One region of the Paenibacillus donghaensis genome, then DNA from elsewhere that is predicted to be linked to it. Evidence: riboswitches for the same ligand, from Rfam matches in the RefSeq annotation. Region 1 holds a riboswitch; each other region holds the start of a gene.
What was found. A riboswitch is a leader RNA that binds a small molecule or an ion and turns the genes downstream of it on or off. The one in region 1 is predicted to bind cyclic di-AMP.
Positions count from the first base shown of each region.

Region 1 (6,778 bases):
CAATTGGGAACGTCCTATCTGACCTTTCATGGGGCTGAGCATAGCCGATTCTCCCACTCGCTTGGGGTGTATGAGATCACCCGTCGTATTATTTCCCAGTTCGAGCGGAGCGGGTACAAGGATTGGATGCCGGAGGAAAGATTGCTTACATTATGCGCCGCATTGCTTCATGATTTGGGCCACGGGCCGTTCTCTCATTCTATAGAAGAAGCTTTTGAGATGAACCATGAAGATTGGACCTGCCGGATCATTCTGGAGAACACGGAGATTACGGAGATCCTGCGTGATGTAGAAGCCGATTTCCCGCGCAAGGTGGCTTCGGTGATCTCCAAAACCTATGAACATGAAATAGTGGTTAATCTGGTATCAGGGCCGCTGGATGCGGACCGAATGGATTATCTGCTGCGCGATGCACATTATACAGGTGTCAATTATGGAACGATTGATATCGACCGTATTCTGAGAATGCTGCGTCCCTACAATGGGCGTGTGGTGGTAAAAGAATCCGGTATGCATGCCATCGAGGACTATCTGATGTCACGGTACCAAATGTATTGGCAGGTGTATTTTCATCCGGTGACCCGCAGCTCGGAAATTATTCTGCGCCAGATCTTCCGCCGGGCTAAGGAGCTGCAGCAGAAAGGTTACGCTTTCCGTTTCATGATTGAACCGCTTGCAGACCTGTTCTGCTCAGAATTGAGTGTAGAACAATATCTGATGCTTGATGAAGCACTGGTGCAGACCGCTTTTATGCAGTGGACACTGGAGGGAGACGAGCTGCTGAGCGATTTGTGCAGCAGGTTTATTCATCGTAAACTGTATAAATATGTAGAGATGGAGAATCTTGACCCTGACATGATTGAAGCCATCCGCAGCAGCTTTAAGCTGGCTGGATTAAATGCAGAATATGACCTGGAAATTGATTATCCGACAGATTTACCTTATGATGTCTTCCGTCCGGGAGAGGGTTTCGACAGCAAGCAGATTCTGCTGCTTGACCGGCATGAACGACTGAGGGAAATTTCGGAGGTTTCGGATATCGTACGGTCAATCAGCGGGATTCACCGGGGAAGATATCATTTGTATTTCCCGCAGGATAAGGTAAAGAAAGCCCTTACCAGATTGCCCGATTCCATTGCCGAAATCTTCGCAAAATAATCCAAAAATATATAGAATTCATCATGAAAATCAAGTGAGGAGAGGAAAAATATGTTTCTTTTTGATACCCATACCCATCTGGATGCTCCACAATTCGACGAGGACCGGGAGGAAGTGATTGCCCGGGCGACAGAAGCCGGAGTCAGCAAAATGATCAACATTGGATTTAACCGTGAAACCATACCTTCCACGATGAAGCTTGCGGAAACGTATGAACATATTTATGCAGCCGTTGGCTGGCACCCGCAGGATGCGGTTACGATGAAGGATGGTGACCTTGAATGGATTGCCTCGCTCTGCAAGCATGAGAAGGTGGTAGCGATTGGAGAGATCGGTCTGGACTATTACTGGGACACTTCCCCGAAAGAAGTGCAACACGAAGTATTTCGTAAACAAATTGGTCTGGCCCGCGAGCTGGGAATGCCGATCTGTATTCATGACAGAGATGCGCATGAGGATGTCGTAAGAATTCTCCGTGAGGAAAAAGCAAATGAGGTTGGCGGCGTCATGCACTCCTTCTCCGGCAGTTGGGAGACTGCGAAAATGTGCTTGGATCTGGGGTTCCATCTCTCCTTCGGAGGGCCGATTACGTTTAAGAACGCAAGAGTGCCTAAAGAGGTGCTTGCGAAGACTCCACTGGACCGCCTATTGATCGAAACCGACTCCCCATATCTGACTCCGCATCCCTTCCGAGGCAAACGAAATGAGAGTGCTTATGTGAAATTGGTCGCAGAGGCTGCGGCGGAAATTAAAGGGATGAAATGGGAGGAATTGGCCCAAATTACCTATGCGAACGCACTGGAACGATTTGGAATTGTCTGAAATCAGGAGAAAAATAGCTGAAAAATGGAGTATAGACGATATATTAATGTTTTTTAACAATAAAACACCTGAATATTACAATATTTTAACCTTAAATCTGCTTAAACGTGCTTGAATCGTGCTTTACAATATGTATCAAAACAGGATATCATCTTTTCAGTGCAGTGAACTGTTGTTACTGTGACAGCCACTGATCATGAATCGTCTCGCTGAGTCTCCGTCAGGAGAACGGGGGAACCAATAATGCGCTGCCGCATGTCCGTACATCGAGTACAGCACGTACTGCCGCAGGCACTATTTGATTTCTTCACGTGGTCTTTGGGGTGAATTTAAGGGCAACCGCCGTGAGCGGGTGACCCAAGATAGGGCGTCTCTCTTTCGTCCGAACCCGACAGCTAACCCCGTAAGCGCAAGTAAGAGAGGAAACCTCGTGCATAAACATTCCGTATTTCGATACACGGAGAAGCCACGAAAGAGTCCTCACAAGAACTCTTTTTAGGCTTTTTTTGTTTTGAATACTGTGAATGAACCCTGCATACTGTTATATAACAGCTGTGGGGGCAACTGTGCCGGGCAGGCGATCCATGAGCAGGAGACGCGGAGGCAATTAAGGCTGCGTATCCTGTGACAATCTCAACTTAGTTTCGTCAAACACGATTCAGTCAACTTGAATATACATTGGACGACGGGGCTATGTAAGGAGGATGGAGAGAATGGGTGTATTCCAACCAGAGGTATCCCATGATTCGCAATCATCCAGCAAGTCTATCGCTTTACGGTGGGAGCAGGTGAATCTTCGCGTACTTTCACTTGCCGGCGCATTCTCAATTCTGATCGCGCTGATTATTCTGCTTTATGTACACGGTCAGAGCACTACGAAACAGATTTCTGTAATTATTGACGGTCATGTACAAACGCTGGAGACGCGTGAATCGCTGCTTAGCGATGTGCTGGCCAAGGAACAAATTTCGCTGCAGCCGCATGATGAAATATCTTTGGGTCTGAGTGATGAAATACAAGATGGCGATCGCGTCATGATTAACCGTGCGCAGCAGCTTAGTGTTGTTGCAGACGGAACGACAAAGGTGCTGCATACCACCGAGGATACCATCGGTAAGGCTATCAGCAAGTTTGGCATAGCCGTTGATGGCGATGACAAGATATTCCCTTCGTTAGAGACTTCAGTTTCCGCCAACATGGAGATTACAATTCTCCGCATCAACAAGCAAACCGTTCAGCGGACAACAAACCTGCCTTTTCGGGTCATCAAGACCGCAGACCCCTCCCTCCCAAAGGGTACAGTAAGAGTCGCACAAGCAGGTAAACCAGGTGTCATGATTCAGCATATTGAGAAGATCTACCAAGATGGAGAACTGGCCTCTATGCGCATGATTGGTAAAGAAGTTCAGACCGTAACCAAAGACAAGGTTATCGCGATCGGAACCAAAAAAATTCCTGTGCCTGTCCTGGCTGCTACAACAGCTACTGCAACCCAAACCCAAACCAAAACCAAAACTTCCACAGCTAAAACCAAGACTGCCAAGGTTTCTGAGAAAAGCAATAATGTGACCAGTAAAGCCGGCGTAGATTTTGAATACAAAAAAGTGATTAAGAATGTCTCGATGACGGCATACTCTTCAGAAGAGCCAGGCATTGGAACACGCACGGCTTCCGGCACACGTGTAACGGAAGGGCGGACTATTGCCGTTGATCCTAGAATAATACCTATCGGCTGGTGGGTGTATATCGAAGGATTGGGATTCCGCCGTGCAGAAGATACAGGCGGTGCCATTAAAGGCCATAAAGTGGATATTTATTATGATTCACTCAGCCAAGCCCGCAACTTTGGTCGCAAATCGCGTACCGTTTACGTTATTGGTCCGGTGAAGCCTGAACTTAACTAAGGCTGGCAGCATCCTTTTGCAAATTTTCGGTTGATAGGCTATAGTGGTGAAAGCAACTATGGACGCCAAATCTCTTATAGAGATCACGGAGCAACCGCTCACCACTTATACATTCTTTAGCCAAAAAGAAGAGGAGCGAATCCTCTTCTTTTTGCGTTTTTGAGAGGAGTTAACCCATTGATCAAGGAATTGATCGTCGTTGAAGGCAAAAGCGACACCATCGCCATTAAGCGGGCGGTAGAGGCAGACACCATTGAGACCGGCGGATCGGCAGTGGACCGGACTGTGATCGCAAAGGTCGCACTGGCTATGGAGCGCCGAGGAGTTATTATCCTGACCGATCCCGATCATGCGGGAGAACGTATCCGCAAGATTGTCTCGTCGAAGGTTCCAGGCTGCAAGCATGCTTTTATCCCGGAGAAGGAGGCTACCCGCAAGGGCGATATCGGGGTTGAGAACGCCTCGCCTGAGGCGATCCGCCATGCCCTGGAGCATGTGCACACCTCTTTTGAAGGGGCACCCGCCCTGATTGGGATTGAGGATCTTATGGCAGCAGGGATGCTTGTACACGCCCGTGCGGCTGAGAGAAGAATGGCGCTCGGCAATCTGCTGGGCATTGGATATTGCAACGGCAAGCAGCTGTACAAACGGCTGGCGATGTTTGGAATTACGCGGGAGGAATTTGCCGGGGCTCTCGCACAAATTGATCAGGGAGGCATTACCTCATGAGTGGCAATGGAGAAATATCAACCCCCAAACGCACGAAGGAAATCATTCAGCGCTACGGCTTCAAGTTCAAGAAGAGCCTGGGCCAGAATTTCCTGATTGACCAGAACATTCTGGATAAAATTGTTGATGCGGCCGGACTGACTGAAGTCTCTGGCGCATTGGAGATTGGCCCCGGGATCGGAGCACTTACCGAACGGCTGGCGATGGCGGCAGGCCATGTAACGGCTGTCGAGATCGACCGGCGGCTGATTCCCATTCTGCGTGATGTTCTCGCGCCGTATCCTCATGTGAAGGTCCGCAACGACGATGTGCTGCAGGTCAACCTGCAGGAGCTGTTCGCCGAGGACTTCGCCACTGTGGACAAGGTCAGTGTGGTTGCCAATCTGCCTTATTACGTCACCACACCGATTCTGATGAAGCTGCTGGAGGAGAAGCTGCCGCTGGAGAACATTGTGGTCATGATCCAGAAGGAAGTTGCAGAGCGTATGGCAGCGTCACCTGGAGGCAAGGAGTATGGCAGCCTCAGTATTGCCGTGCAGTATTACAGCGAACCTGAGTTGGTCTGCATTGTGCCGCGTACGGTATTTATTCCTGAGCCGAATGTGGAGTCTGCGGTTATCCGTCTGAAGGTCAGAGATGTGCCGCCGGTACAGGTTGCCGATGAGAAGCATTTCTTCGAAGTGGTGCAGGCCTGCTTCACGCAGCGCCGCAAGACGATAGCGAACAATCTGAAGGCACGGTACTTCCCGAATGAAGGGCGCGAGCGTCTGGAGCTTCTACTGGCTGAAGCAGGGATAGAACCGGTAAGACGAGGGGAGACACTCAGTCTTCAGGAATACGCCACCTTAAGCGATGTGCTGCTTGCTGCGGGAATCGTCTGATCTAGGAGGTGTCTTCAAACCCGATGATTCGGAGGACAAAGATCTGTGATAATCATCCTGAAGCCTTAGGTTTGAAGAGACGCTCTAAATCGCTCCGGCTATGAACCAATAGAGGCTTTTGCCCATACGATGGGGGTAGAGGTGGTGGTTTGTAATGAATTTAGGAGACTTGGTCGTCCGTAAATCCTATGGCGGCGATTTGACGTTTCGTGTAGAGCAGATCGTGCAGAATGGAGCCGTTATCAAGGGGACAGAGTTCCGACTGCTGGCGGATTCACCGCTGGACGACTTGGTTCAGGTGCCTCCTACCCGGGTAACGGAGCGGGGGCAGCAGGCACAGATCAAAGCAAAGGAATCTTTAACGCAGCTGCAGCGGGACCGTCAGGAGCAGAGCCAGCGCAGCGGCAGCACACTCTCGGCAGCGGCGGGAGATTCCGGGTCATGGGCAGCGCCGCAGGCCTCCAAGGAGGCCTCTTATTTCGAGGTGCCAGGCAAAGTGTTGCATCTGGACGGTGACCCGTCCTATCTGAACAAGAGCCTTAGTCTGTATGAGCAGCTGCGAATTCCGGCGGAAGGACATCATGTCCATGAATCATCGATGGCGGATACCCTATACCGGCTGCTGCCGCGTGTGCGTCCATCCATCGTGGTCATTACCGGTCATGATGGTGTGCTCAAAGGGCCGCATACTTATGATTTATACAGCTTGAACAGCTATAAGAATTCACAGAACTTCATAGCTGCCATCCGGATCGCCCGTGAATATGAACGCAATTTCGATGCGCTCACTATTGTGGCCGGTGCCTGCCAGTCTCACTTTGAAGCGCTGCTGGGAGCGGGCGCTAACTTTGCAAGCTCGCCCGGGCGGATTCTGATTCATGCACTGGACCCGGTATACGTTGCAGCCAAGGCTTCGTTTACTTCCATCCGTGAGACGGTCAACCTGAACGACGTGTTAAATCATACGATCAGCGGCAGTCAGGGAATCGGCGGCGTGGAGACACGCGGCAGCTTCAGGATCGGCATGCCACGCCTGCAGAATCTATCTGCGCTGAAGGTTACGCCCTCGGCGATTTGAAGCCGAGGCAAGTGGCAGCATTGTGCCGTCAAGGCCATATAGGAGGGGGAGCGTCTGCTCATCCCTTCTTTTTTGCTATTAATTCTATTACAGCTAACAAGGCCATTTCTCCACTCTCAATCCGTCAAAAAAAATTCCGTTGACAACTTTTTTAGCATCATCTATAATTATTTATTTGCTTTGACATTTGTTACTGAAAGTTGTAT
Region 1 is NZ_CP021780.1:7,089,305-7,096,082, forward strand. Features, by position in the region: gene B9T62_RS32140 (HD domain-containing protein) at 1-1,158, shown strand, start outside; gene B9T62_RS32145 (TatD family hydrolase) at 1,210-1,980, shown strand; cyclic di-AMP (ydaO/yuaA leader) riboswitch at 2,178-2,405, shown strand; gene B9T62_RS32150 (resuscitation-promoting factor) at 2,694-3,884, shown strand; gene rnmV (ribonuclease M5) at 4,062-4,613, shown strand; gene rsmA (16S rRNA (adenine(1518)-N(6)/adenine(1519)-N(6))-dimethyltransferase RsmA) at 4,610-5,494, shown strand; gene yabG (sporulation peptidase YabG) at 5,649-6,572, shown strand.

Region 2 (6,778 bases), 3.9 Mb from region 1:
CCGTAACCGCAATCCCGATCAGGATCAGCCGGGTGGGCGACAGGCCGTCCGCCCTGCGGAAGGCCAGAACATAGATCAGGGCTGCCGTCAGAGCAGCCCCGGCCAGCGCCAGCAGCGGCAGAACGAACACTGGAGCCGACGTAGTGGCCGGGAAGAAAGAGATAAAGATCAGTACGGCGAACCCGGCACCGGCATTGATGCCCAGGGTAGAGGACTCTGCCAGCGCATTACGCGACAGGCTCTGCAGGATACAGCCGGAAACGGCAAACCCGGCACCAACAAGCAGCGATATGACGATCCGGGGCAGCCGGAAATCAAACAGGATCAGCTGCTGCTGAGCTGTGCCTGCACCGGTTAAGGTGCGCAGCACCTCCAGCGGGGACAGCCGCATATAGCCCGTGTTCATACTGACAATGAACATGATGACTATCAGCAGGCCCAGCAGCGACAGAATCGCTGCTCCCCGTTTGCGGCGGCGCTTCTCCACCGCAGCCATGGTGACAACGTTCATGATATTCCTCCCCTTCTCTTGCTAGCAAGATAAATGAAGAAAGGAACGCCAATGATCGCGATCAAAGCGCCGAGCGGTGTCTCATAAGGGGCATTAATCATTCTTGCGCCAATATCGGCGAGAATGATCAGCAGACTGCCCAGTACGGCGGAGCAAGGAATGATCCAGCGGTAATCCACCCCTACCAGATAACGAGTGATATGCGGAATAATCAGTCCGACAAAAGCAACCGGCCCTACCGCTGCTACAGCAGTTCCGGCAAGAACAGTGACCACAATCATACCGCCAAGCTGTACCAGCCTTGTGCGCTGCCCCAAGCCTGCGGCCACATCTCTGCCCAGACTGAGCAGGGTAATGGAACGGGACAACATCAGAGCGGCCAGCAAGGCTGCTCCCACAACAGGACCCATGATCTTCAGCTGTGTCCAATTGGCGCCGCCAATACCTCCGGCCAGCCAGAAGGCGATGTCCTGTGAGAGATGAAACAAGATCGCTACGCCCTGGCTGAGCGCCAGCAGCAAGGAACTTACAGCCGCTCCGGCGAGCGTGAGCCGCAGCGGCGTCAGCCCATTATAGGACATGGACCCGATGCCGAATACAATTAACGACGCGACTGCGGCCCCCAGGAAGCAATACAGCATAAGATACGTAAACGGCAGTCCGGGAGCAAAGGCAAACACCAAGGCCAAGGCTACCCCTGCCCCGGCGTTTAGTCCGAGCAGGCCGGAGTCTGCGAGCGGGTTGCGGGTCATGCCTTGCATGATCGCCCCCGCTACAGCAAAGCAGGCACCAACCAATGCTCCGGCCAGCGCGCGCGGAATTCTTAAAGTCCGGATCACCTGGTGCTGCATCGCCTCGGGATTGAAGTGGAATACCGCTTCCCATACGGTAGCCAGCTTAATATCGGCAGCTCCCACCGAGACGGAAGCCGCCAGGCCAAATGCTATGGCAGCAAGCCCCAGAATGAGAATAGTGAGGGCCGCTGCCGGGCGTGCCTGCAAGGGTTTGTCCATTGCAGGTTGTGTTGTGGTGTCTGTGTAATCCGGTGCTGGGACCATGTTCGTCTCCTTATTCATAAGCAACCAATCCTTAGATTCTTCAGATGATAACAAGTATCATTCTCATTATCGCAAATAATCTCTTGATGTACAATCCGGTTCAGGGAATAATCCGCTAAAAAAAGGTGCAGGTCTTCATATCCACCAGGGATACTGGACCTGCACACATTACAGTGTTCTTATTTCACCAAGCTGGCCAGCGTATCATCAATGATCTTAGAGCCTGCATTGGCTCCACTGTAGAGCCAGCTGGTCTTCGAGCTGAACTCATGCACATGGCCGGCCTTGACGGCAGGGATCGCCTTCCAGATGTCACTGTTCGTGATCTCGGCACCTTCGGTCTTGTCGCTGTTCACCAGAATGATATGGTCCGCTGTCAGTTCAGACAGCTTCTCCAGCGATATCGCGTTCCAGTTCGTTCTGGTCTCTTCCGGAATATCTGTCACCAGATTAGGCATAGTCACGCCAAGGTCGTTGTAGAGGACAGCCCCGCTGCTGCGTGTGGCATCTACAATGAAGAAGCTCTTCGATGCCAGCCATAATACGGCTACAGAGTCATCGCCAATGGAGGCTTGTAGCTTCTCCTTGGCATCGGCAGCCTTCTCGTCGTATGTCTTGAGCGCTTGCTCAGCCTCGGCTGTCTTGTTCAGCAGCTCGCCAATCTTAAGCAGTTGCTTACGCCAGTCATTGTTCAGCTCATCTCCAAGCACATAGGTAGGGGCAATCTTGCTTAATTGATCATAGAGGCCGTTCTGCACCTGGGCTTCCGATTGGATCAGAATGAAATCCGGAGTGAAGCTGGTAACTGCCTCCAGCGGAAGATCGTAGCTGATAGCAGGAATATCCTTAAGCTCTGTGGATAAATAATCCTGAACACCCTTAGTAATGGACCATTGTGCGACCGGGGTCACGTCAAGCGTTACCAGATAATCCTCCAGATAAGAGCCCAACACCCGCTGCGGGTTAGCCGGGATGGTCACTTCATGCCCCATCGCATCAGTTACTGTCCGAGGCTCAGCGGCTGGAGCTTCCGTAGCTGCTGGAGCTTCTGTCGCTGCTGCGGCCGTTGGAGCCGTTGTAGCCCCCGCATTAGCTGCATTCCCGGCGTTGTTATTCCCGCAAGCGGATAAGAACAGCATGGCTGTCAACAGCGCTGTAATCGCTACCTTAGTGCTGGCCGATCCCTTTTTATTAATCAAAAACATTAAGTACCCCTCCTATTTATTTACATCCATGGTCAGTCAAAGGTTGGTTGTCCTCCGCTTCACTTTCTTAAATGATATTGATTCTCATTATCTATGTCAACATAAAAATTAATAAATTTGCATAAAACAAAATTTCATCTTTCATCTATGGCTGCATATTTCCCTTCATAAGAAGAGAAAAAGGCGGTGCTCCCTACTTCAGGAGACCGCCTTAACGCCAATCAGGAACGATTTATTTGAAATATAAGAATTTATATGTTTCACGCTATAAATTGTCCTTCTATTTCTCGCTGAAACGCCCCGTCCTTCAAAAGGACGGCGTAGCCGTTTCTACTTGTGTAAATGATAAGGCACGGTTGCGACCACAATGTCCTTCTGGTTCATCAGATAGGAGCGGATAAACAAGCTGGTCTGATTATGCAGCACTGCCTGCCACCAGTGTTTGGTGATAAACTGCGGGATCAGAATCGTAATGTGGTCGGTGGTCGCTGTCTTCCATTCCACGGTGTCGATGAACTTCACCAGCGGGCGCAGAATACTGCGGTACCGTGAACGAAGCACAATCAGCCGGACGCCGGGGTTCCACTCCTCCCACTTCTGCTCCATTTTGCAGATCTCTTCCTCATCAAAGCCTACATAGACTGCAACTACATTCTCCGTCAGCGATTTGGCGTAACTGATGGAATGAAGCACCGCACGGGTCACACCCGCAACAGGAACTACTACCGTACTGCCCTTAATCATCGGCTTATCGGTAGCTGGACAGATCCGCAGCTCATCTGCCGTATTCATATAGTGGCTGTGGATGCGGTAGAACACGAACATGACAGCGGGCAGGAAGATGAAGGCCACCCAGACACTGGAGAACTTGGTGATAATAAAGATAAGTGTAATCGTCAAGGTCGTCAGCATGCCGATTGTGTTCACGACGAATTTTTGCTGCCAGCCTTTCGGCTTCTTTTTGTACCAATGGACCATCATCCCCAGCTGTGACAATGTGAAGGGAATGAACACTCCAACCGCGTACAAGGGAATCAGCCCTTCAGTATTTCCGTGAAAAGCGGCCACCAGCAGCGCAGACAACACACCGAGGAAAATAATCCCGTTAGAGAAGCCCAGCCGGTCCCCGCGCACCATGAAGGCATGCGGCATATATTTATCCTTCGCAAACATAAAGGCCAGCAGCGGAAACGCCGAGTAGGCTGTATTGGCCGCCAGGAACAGGATTACCGCAGTAATCGCTTGAATGAAGAAATACAAAGCACCACGCCCGAAGGTGGATTCGGTAATCTGTGAGATCACGGTAGACTTCTCATTCGGCATGATACCGTACCAGTAAGCCAGCAAGGTGATCCCGGTGAACATCAGCCCCAGAATGGCTCCCATAATCATCAGCGTTTTGGCGGCATTTTTCTCCGCAGGTGCTTTGAAGTTGGGGATCGCATTGGACATCGCCTCCACACCCGTAAGCGCCGAACAGCCGGAGCTGAACGCCTTCAAGAGCAGGAACAGACTGACGTTGGACACCGCAGCCCCAATCTCGGGCACGTCGGCATGGGCACCACCGGTCAAATATTTAAACACACCGGAGATAATCAATACAAAGATGGACACAACAAACAAATATACAGGAATAGCAATGAAAGAGGCCGATTCGGTAACACCGCGCAGGTTCATGATCGTCAGCAGCAGGATAACCGTCACTGCGATCAGCACCGTATGGTTATGCAGGCTTGGAAAAGCCGAGGTGATCGCATCCGTCCCCGCCGAAGCACTTACCGCAACCGTCAGAATATAGTCCACCAATAGCGAGCCTCCGGCCAGCAGGCCTGTGGGAATCCCCAGATTGTTTTTGGCGACAATGTAGGCGCCCCCGCCCTGCGGATAGGCGAAGATCGTCTGCCGGTAGGAGAAGATCAGGATAGCCAGCAGGCCCAATACGGCTATAGCAATGGGCAACGAGTACCAGATAGCTGTGAAGCCTGCCGCTACCAGCACAATCAGAATTTGTTCCGTACCATACGCCACTGACGAGAGTGCGTCTGAGGACAGAACAGCCAGAGCTTTAACCTTGGATAACTTTTCATGATCGAGTTCGTTCGACTTCATCGGACGCCCGATCAATAGTCGCTTTACCTTGCTTACCATTGTAGAAACAGTTCCTCTCTTGGTGAGTTGAAACGGTGTTACCGCGCGCACTTTTCATTGGTGGATTTCATAAATTCAGGCACAAAAATAAGCCTACGGAAATGATCCGCATGCTTACGGCATGGTCATTATCCCACCTTTGCTTACGAGGTTAGCTGGCGGATTCGGGCTGTGGTAGCCCTACGGTCCGGTCCTCTAGACCTTTGCGATTCACCCCTTTGGCCCTTGTGGCCAAGTGTGGTTCCCCCGTTTTCCCTTGCGGAAAATTCAGCGCATATTCAACTTCTCACAAGGTCTAATATTAGTCTACAACCCGCCTTCCGTAAAGCGGAGAAATAAATGAAAAAAGAATGAAAAAAGTACCAAAAGGAGCAAATAGATCATCCTGTAGGTTACTCTCTTTCATTCTCTTTCATTATCTTTCATTAGCCCTTCGGCCCGTGTTTTTCTAGGGAAACGACTGCAATTTTAACTAAAAATATTCGCTTAATCATTCATCAATTGTTCAGAATTATCATCCGTTTCCACGTGATCGCTCTTGCGTCCCATCAACAGCAAAATCGTGATCAGAGTGAAGGCGATCAGGGCCAGCAGCGGAATGGTTACAAATCCCCACAGATTCAGATAATCCTGGTTGCAGGGAACACCGATGGTGCAGGGAAGCACCTCACTGAGGGCAGGGATTTTCTGCTCTGCATAATGATACAGTGAGATACTGCCGCCAATAATACTCAGCGGCAGCACGTAAGGGATAATCCGCTTGTCCCCCCGGTATGTAGCGATGCCCAGCAGAAACAATTGCGGATACATAAAGATCCGCTGGAACCAGCACAGCTTGCAGGGCTCGTATTTCAGCACCTCACTGAGGTACAGGCTGCCGGCTACAGCAACCAGCGAGACGAACCAGGCCAGATAGAGCGCATTGCGGCGGCAGAAGGAACTGAAGCTCTTCACTTCGTTCCCGCCTTCTCCAGGGCGGCATCAATCTGGGCTGACAGCGCGGCTGCATCAAACGCCTTATCGCTCTTCACTCCGTTGATAAATAATGTTGGGGTAGAGGAAACTTTTTTGTCTTTGGCCAGCTCAATATCTCTGTCCAGTTCATCCACGTAGGTATGCTCATCAATGTCTTTGCGCAGCAGCTCCAGATCAATTCCCAGATCCAGCTGCTTGGCAAGCTCAACCAGATAATCCGCAGTAGCCCACTCCACATCCTCTGCTCCCTGATTGGCATAGAGGGCGTCATAATACTTCCAGAAGGCTTCGTTGTCCTGATGATAGACAGACAAGGCTGCCAAGGAGGCTGTTGTCGAATCGGTAGCAATGAAGGCCATGTTCACGAAATGGAAGGATGCCTTGCCTTGATCAATATAATCCTGGACAAGCTGAGGTTTAATCAGACCGGCAAATTGGGAACAGGCCGGACATTTGTAATCGCCGAACTCGACAATCTTGACCGGCGCATCCGCACTGCCGAGCCGCGGCATCTCATCATAATTGAAGCTGGTTACCTTGTCCCTAGAGGTAAGCATGAAGAGGGCTACAAAGAGTATGACTACAACGGCCACTGAACCGATAATGAGCAGCCTCGTTTTTTGCTTAGCCTGCTCCTGCTGGGCTCGGCGGATCTCCTGTTTGCTCTTTTGAGGAGCCTGGACTTGTGGTTTTTTTGTTTTGCTCAAGGATGGTTCCTTTCTGTCCTTAGCGGACGGAGAAATTTAATCATATATAAGAATTATAAGAATTCTGTACATTTTAGAATTATATAATTAAAGAATCAAACTGGCAAACCATGCTGTGACAAGGCACCGCCCCTTATTCACAGCAAAAAGCGCGGTGTCCATAGACAACACCAC
Region 2 is NZ_CP021780.1:3,182,373-3,189,150, forward strand. Features, by position in the region: gene B9T62_RS13700 (FecCD family ABC transporter permease) at 1-511, opposite strand, end outside; gene B9T62_RS13705 (FecCD family ABC transporter permease) at 508-1,569, opposite strand; gene B9T62_RS13710 (iron-hydroxamate ABC transporter substrate-binding protein) at 1,749-2,774, opposite strand; gene B9T62_RS13715 (APC family permease) at 3,105-4,922, opposite strand; cyclic di-AMP (ydaO/yuaA leader) riboswitch at 5,048-5,205, opposite strand; gene B9T62_RS13720 (disulfide oxidoreductase) at 5,409-5,876, opposite strand; gene B9T62_RS13725 (DsbA family protein) at 5,873-6,604, opposite strand.
Region 2: linked by a shared signal. The riboswitch ahead of B9T62_RS13715 (APC family permease) and the one ahead of B9T62_RS32150 (resuscitation-promoting factor) in region 1 are both predicted to bind cyclic di-AMP.

Region 3 (6,778 bases), 1.2 Mb from region 1:
CAGCTATGATAAATATGTGCAATCGGTTACCGACGGGAAAATTTCAATTGGGCCATTTCCGCAACATCCAGACGCGAAACAAAGCTCCAATCCTCTTTCCGCAGGTCTTGGCTTTGCAATTAACGCTAATACGAAGGCTAAAGGGGAGACAGCGAAGTTTCTGGATTGGCTGGTCAATGACCCGGAAGCGGCAATCATTCTAAATACCCAGCGCGGTATTCCAGCATCAAGTGTCGCGCTGAAGGCGCTTAGTGAGTCAGGAAAGCTTCAACCGGAAATCAAGAAAGCCATAGAATATGCCAGCACCAAAGAATCGCTGCCGCTAACCGTACTTAGTGATAATGCGAATTTACGAGTGGCGCATGAGGATTCAATCCAAAAAGTTATTTATAAAAAGTTGAGTACGAAGGAAGGCGCTATTGAAGCTCTCACCAGTATTAAAGAGAAGCTGGAAGAGCTTAAAGAAGCTGTGCAGTAATCGTTTCCAGCTGCAAAATGTAACCGGGGGCGGTCATGTGCATGCATGTGCCGCCTTCCGAGCTAAATTTAATATCCTACTTTTCACATAAACTTAATAGGAAGGTGAAGATCACTTGGGCAATCGAAATGTCAAACACGCCTTGTGGGGTTTGTTGTTTATTTCGCCATGGGTTATTGGTTTTCTTTGTTTTCAACTTTATCCGCTCGCACTGAGTCTTTACTATTCATTGACTGATTCAAGTCTTGTTAAGATAGGTGAATTTATCGGATTAGATAATTACGTGAAGCTATTCACGAAGGATAAGGATTTTTTCCCGTCAATGAGAGTAACAGTGCTGTATACATTTGTTGCTGTTCCGGCTAAGCTTGCTTTTGCTTTATTGATCGCCGTTATTCTGAATAAAAACAGCCGAATGATGAATATTTACCGTACGGTTTATTATTTGCCGTCCATTCTTGGTGCAAGTGTAGCCATATCGCTCCTCTGGCGGTTTCTGTTTATGAATGAGGGGGTGGTTAACTCCCTGCTTGGTAAGATAGGCATCCCGAGCATCAACTGGTTAGGCTCTCCGAAAGTTGCCTTATATACAATCAGTTTACTTGTTGTTTGGCAGTTTGGTACTTCGATGGTGCTTTTCCTCGCAGGATTGAAAAATATACCAGCGGAATTGTATGACGCGGCTAAAGTGGACGGTTCCGGAAAGCTCCGCACCTTTGCCGCTGTTACACTACCTTTGCTGACGCCAATCATTTTCTTTAATCTGATTATGCAATTGATCGGAGCTCTGCAGGAGTTTACAGCTGCATTTATTGTCACAAACGGGGGGCCAATGAAAGCAACCTATCTAATTGGACTCAAAATTTATGACGAAGCATTTATGCAAATGCGTATGGGCTATGCTTCAGCCGTTTCTTGGGTACTGTTCTTGTTCATTCTTGTTGTGACGCTCTTGATTTTCCGCACATCGAGATACTGGGTTCATTATGAGGATGGGGGACGGAGCTAATGAATGTGACAACTCGCCGATTTGCAAAAAATGGACTACGACACTTCGGACTCGTATTAATCGGTCTGGTTATGATTTATCCACTGCTATGGTTGTTTTTTGCATCATTTAAAAGCAATCCGGATCTTTTTGGATCCCTCGACTTGTGGCCGGATCACTTTGTCTGGAGCTCTTACGCTAAAGGATGGGCAGGTTCTGGCCAGTATACGTATTCAACGTTTTTTGTTAATACCTTTATGCTCGTTCTACCAACGGTTTTGTTCACCGTTTTGTCCAGCCTCCTAGTCGGTTACGGGTTCGCACGTTTTACATTCCCGCTCCGGAACGTAGCCTTTGCGCTTATGATTACGACGCTTATGCTGCCGCAAACCGTCATTCTGATTCCACGATATTTAATTTTCCGGAATTTAGGCTGGGTTGACAGTTATATGCCGTTTATTGTGCCGGCACTGTTCGGATGCTTCCCGTTTTTCATCTTCATGATGGTTCAATTTATCCGCGGGCTGCCGCGTGAACTTGATGAATCCGCCGTGATGGATGGTTGTGGACCTATAACAATTCTGTTCAAGATCTTACTTCCGCTCTGTATTCCGGCCATGGTATCCGCGACGATCTTCCAGTTTATCTGGACATGGAACGATTTCTTCAACCAGCTTGTCTTCATAAACAGTGTGAAAAAATATCCGATCTCACTCGCGTTGCGGATGTCAATAGATGCAACTGGCGGGGCAACGGAGTGGAATCAAGTCATTGCGATGGCGATTCTATCGATATTGCCGTCGATGATTATATTCTTCTTGGCACAAAAATATTTCGTGGAAGGAATTGCAACTACTGGAATTAAGGGATAAGCGAATCTATCTATCAAAAGGGAGGATTCTAATTGAAGCAACCACTGACGGATTCAGGGATGATCGCTGCAGCGATCGACCGGGTTGTCAACCGCACGTTCAGGATGGATTTTGAAAAGTTAGCAGTTTTAGAGGAGGAAACGAAATAATGAGTGAGAACACAGAACAACAACCTGCTAGAACTGGTGCTCCATGGATATCGGATCAAGGTGACGGAACGTACATAAACCCCGTCTTGCACGCAGATTATTCTGATCCGGATGTTATTCGTGTCAACGACGATTTTTATATGACCTCCTCTAGCTTCTGCCATATTCCAGGCTTACCGATACTCCATTCCAAGGATTTGGTGAACTGGCGTCTTATCAATCATGCCATCAAACAAATGCCGCTCCCTGACTATGACCGTGTACAACACGGCAAAGGTGTATGGGCACCAAGCATTCGTTACCACGATGAGAAATTTTGGATCTTTTATGGCGATCCCGACGTAGGCATTTTTATGACGACTGCAGATCATCCAGCGGGGGAGTGGACACCGCTTCATCTTGTACATGAAGGAAAGGGATTGATTGATGCCTGTCCCCTTTGGGATGATGACGGTCAAGCCTACCTGATTCATGCGTTTGCCGAAAGCCGGTCTGGAATCCGACACAAGCTTCGTGTCTGCAGGATGTCTCCGGATGGTACACGACTACTGGACGAAGGTGAAATTGTTTTCAACGATCCGGAAGGTCATCCAACGATGGAAGGTCCAAAGTTCTATAAACGGAACGGATACTACTATATCTTCGCTCCAGCCGGGGGCGTTGCGGAAGGGTGGCAGACCGTGCTGCGGGCGTCTTTCCCGTTCGGTCCTTATGAAGACCGGATTGCACTTCATCAGGGCGATTCTCCGGTAAACGGGCCCCATCAAGGTGGATGGGTTGAACTCATCAATGGAGAATCCTGGTTTATTCATTTTCAAGATAAGAATGCTTACGGTCGCATCGTTCATTTGCAGCCCGTTGTATGGGAAGACAATTGGCCGCTTATGGGCATAAACCAAAACGCAGGCATCGGAGAGCCGGTGGTTTGCTTCCAGAAGCCAGATGTTGGCGCTGTTTATCCCATTGAGATACCAGCAACATCGGACAATTTTACTGAAGGACGGCCTGGCTTGCAATGGCAGTGGCAGGCTAATCCTTCACCGAACTGGCTACTGCCGACGCACGAAGGTACGTTGCGGTTGTGCGCAGATCGACTCCCGCAGCATGTGACAACGTTCTATGATGCGCCACAGTTGTTGCTACAAAAATTTCCGGCACTATCATTTCGAGCGACTGTCCGACTGGATATTGCCGGTATGCTTGGAGGAACTGAGGCGGGGTTAATCGTATTTGGTTACCAGCATGCTCGACTTGCAGCTAAGGTGATCGCTGGTACGGAAGAACGGGAGCTCATCTATACGGTCGGTTACCAGACGGAGGAATCTGTGATATGGCGAACCCCGATGAAGGGTACCATCGTGGATATTTATGTAAACGTCCGAGAAGGTGCTCATTGTGACTTTGCCTACAGGATGGATGGTGAAAGCTTCGAGTCTGTTCCCGCAGAAATATTCGAAGCGAGTGTGGATCGCTGGGTAGGTGCGAAGTTTGGTTTATTTGCTATTGCAGAAGTCACCGAAGGTGGGTATGCAGATTTCAAACAGTTTCAGGTGGAGTCGAATAAGTAATTCGCTATCCAAAGATTTGTAACAGATCCAAACGATCTTAAGCACAAATTGCCCGGATCAAATAGGTTTACAAGAATACCATGCTTAGCTTCTTCCACGGTCACCGTTTTCATTAATGCTTCTAAGCCCGCTTTCGCGGCGGAGTATGCTCCGAATTTTTCATATGCCACGATATCCATACTAAATGGGAAGCTTTTTTGTTAGAAGGATTCACGTTGAGGATAATATATCCAGGATAGTTATTACATTTTTGTTTATTTTGCTGATGCACATTATCAAAGGATTTAATAGGAATAAAAGGATTGAATTCTAAAATAGTAGAAAATCTATGTAGAAAGCCTTAACAGGGCATGATACTAGATGAAATTCGAGAGAAGATTGACAGATGTTTGTAGTTCTATTAAAGTATAATTAGTTACAAAATATTAACTACTGCCGAGTTTCATTTGAAAACGGGGGAACCATTTCCGGGTGAATTATTCTTGTGAGTAAGAGAATATAGGGAACCTTTAACCGAACCCTTAGCTAACTCCGTAGGCATTGAAGGGAGAACAAGGTTCTGAAGAAAGTCATCTTATCTTTATTAGGAGCTGCAGTTCTGTTCACAACCGCTGCACCAAGTATCTCTGCAAGTGAGGTTAACCTTGAAAGTGAAGTGAATCAGGTACTGGGAACCCCGTATTTATGGGGGGGTACTACGTCCATAGGGTTTGATTGTTCCGGATTTATATTGTATGTTCTGAAAAAGTTTAATGTGGAGGATCTTCCACGCACATCCCAATCTCAAGCCAAAGTAGGGACACCAGTAGCTAAAGAGAACCTGCGATCAGGAGATTTGGTGTTTTTTAATACGTTGGGTACGGGTATCTCTCATGCGGGCATCTATCTAGGCGATGATCAATTTGCTCACTCCTCGAGCAGCAAGGGAGTTAGAATAAGCAAGTTGGCGGATACATACTACAAAGATCGTTATGTCACAGCTCGGCGTGTAGTAGATCAAAAGAGTTATCTTAGTATGGTGAATTAGTGTATGTTGAGAAACAGAGGTTGTCCCATCAGCCACGATATGGCTGATGGGACAACCTCTGTTTTTCTGTGGAGAATACCCTCGATTCTGGACAGGATGCGTGTTGTAACAGAAATTACTTGCCGATAATAGAAGGGTACGCCTGTGGTTAATACAGGCGATAATAAGGAGCTTGAAATGAAAAAAAGAGGTTGTTTGAACCTTGGGGGATGTTCTAGCGAATGTCAGAGGGGAAGAGAATTAGCCCCGAAAGACAACTTGGAGCAGGAAAGCAGGAGGGATATGCGGAAATTTGTTATCACAGATATTCATGGGAAGCCAAGGGGCTGAAGCTGCTGCTCTTGGAGGCGGAAGTGGATCTCCCGGTCATTGAAGAAAGAGGGCTGGCACTGGTCAATCTGACGGATATGGAATATTACATGTATAAACAGGCGAACAACAAGGTTGAGCGGCGGAAGATTGGGTGTTTCTAGCTCTTGGTTGGCTGGTAAAAGAACAGGAGGGTTCAGATTAGATGTCCCAAGTGCATGATAATGAAATACTGTCGTATGAAGTGAATTATGAGGCTGAGCAAATCATTATGCATACTAGGTATGACTATCCTCAATTGCTGGAGCATACGGATATTGTTTTCTCGGGAGTGCTGTGCCATTGGTTTGAAGGGGAACTGCCGGGAAGTATTATCCTTGATATCGATGCCTATGGAATCCCTAGTTTCATCAAAGAGAATACAGAGCTGCTGAACAAACAAAAGAACTACGGCTGGCCCAAGATGTATGATACTCTCGAAGAATTGGAGTCAACGCTGACTGCTGAACAATATCAATACTTCGTGATATCTTCTTCCTATGGGCTGAATGGCTGGATAGTTGCCAAAAGCTGTGACATTAAAGTGCAGCAGTTAAGGGGCGATAGCCGTGTGGATTCATGCAACATCAGAGAACAGCTGATGCAAGACCTACAACGTATCGAAGACGAGCACTACCACCTGCGTGAGGGAGAGCGGGAACAGGACTTCCTGACGTTGATGCTGCAATATATCGGGGACCCGGAGCCGGAGCTGCGCGATAATCTGATCTATCCTACCTTCTATGAATGGATTATGGAACAGCAAAAGTTCACGGACGATGAGCTGCGCATCCTGCTCAGAACGCTGACTGATGAGCAGCATCTGTTCTATCAGATCGGGAGCGAGGGGAGTCCGTCTGTGTTTACGCGAACCTTCGCGGTGCTGCCGGTAGCTTTAATTCTGATGCGCCACAGGAAGCAGCCAATTCTGAAGCCTGCTGAATTCCTGGCTGTGAAGGGTGCATTACTGCGTTATTACCGGGAAGAGAAGGACCTGCGCGGTTATGTGGCTGAAGGAGGCTGGGCACACAGTGCGGCTCATGCGGCAGATGCGCTGGATGAGCTGGTGCAATGTCCGGAAAGTGACACATCTGTGCAACTGGAGATTCTTGCGGCTATTCAGGGCATGCTGCACAATGGTCTGTCCACCTTCGCTGAGGAAGAAGAGGAACGGATCGCTACCATCGTGGACACCATGCTGGAGCAGGAACTGCTACCGGAGCAGCAGGTGGTGGAGTGGATCGGCGGTCTGTCCGCATGCGCCAGCCAGCCGAAATGCCGAGAGCAGGTAATCGCCCGTGTGAATAGCAAAAATTTGGTCCGCTGTCTCTACTTCAGAAGAGTACAG
Region 3 is NZ_CP021780.1:5,881,567-5,888,344, reverse strand. Features, by position in the region: gene B9T62_RS26605 (ABC transporter substrate-binding protein) at 1-478, shown strand, start outside; gene B9T62_RS26600 (carbohydrate ABC transporter permease) at 594-1,487, shown strand; gene B9T62_RS26595 (carbohydrate ABC transporter permease) at 1,487-2,338, shown strand; gene B9T62_RS26590 (glycoside hydrolase family 43 protein) at 2,487-4,055, shown strand; gene B9T62_RS26585 (SDR family NAD(P)-dependent oxidoreductase) at 4,034-4,234, opposite strand; cyclic di-AMP (ydaO/yuaA leader) riboswitch at 4,479-4,610, shown strand; gene B9T62_RS26580 (C40 family peptidase) at 4,615-5,082, shown strand; gene B9T62_RS26575 (hypothetical protein) at 5,304-5,555, shown strand; gene B9T62_RS26565 (DUF2785 domain-containing protein) at 6,032-6,778, shown strand, end outside.
Region 3: linked by a shared signal. The riboswitch ahead of B9T62_RS26580 (C40 family peptidase) and the one ahead of B9T62_RS32150 (resuscitation-promoting factor) in region 1 are both predicted to bind cyclic di-AMP.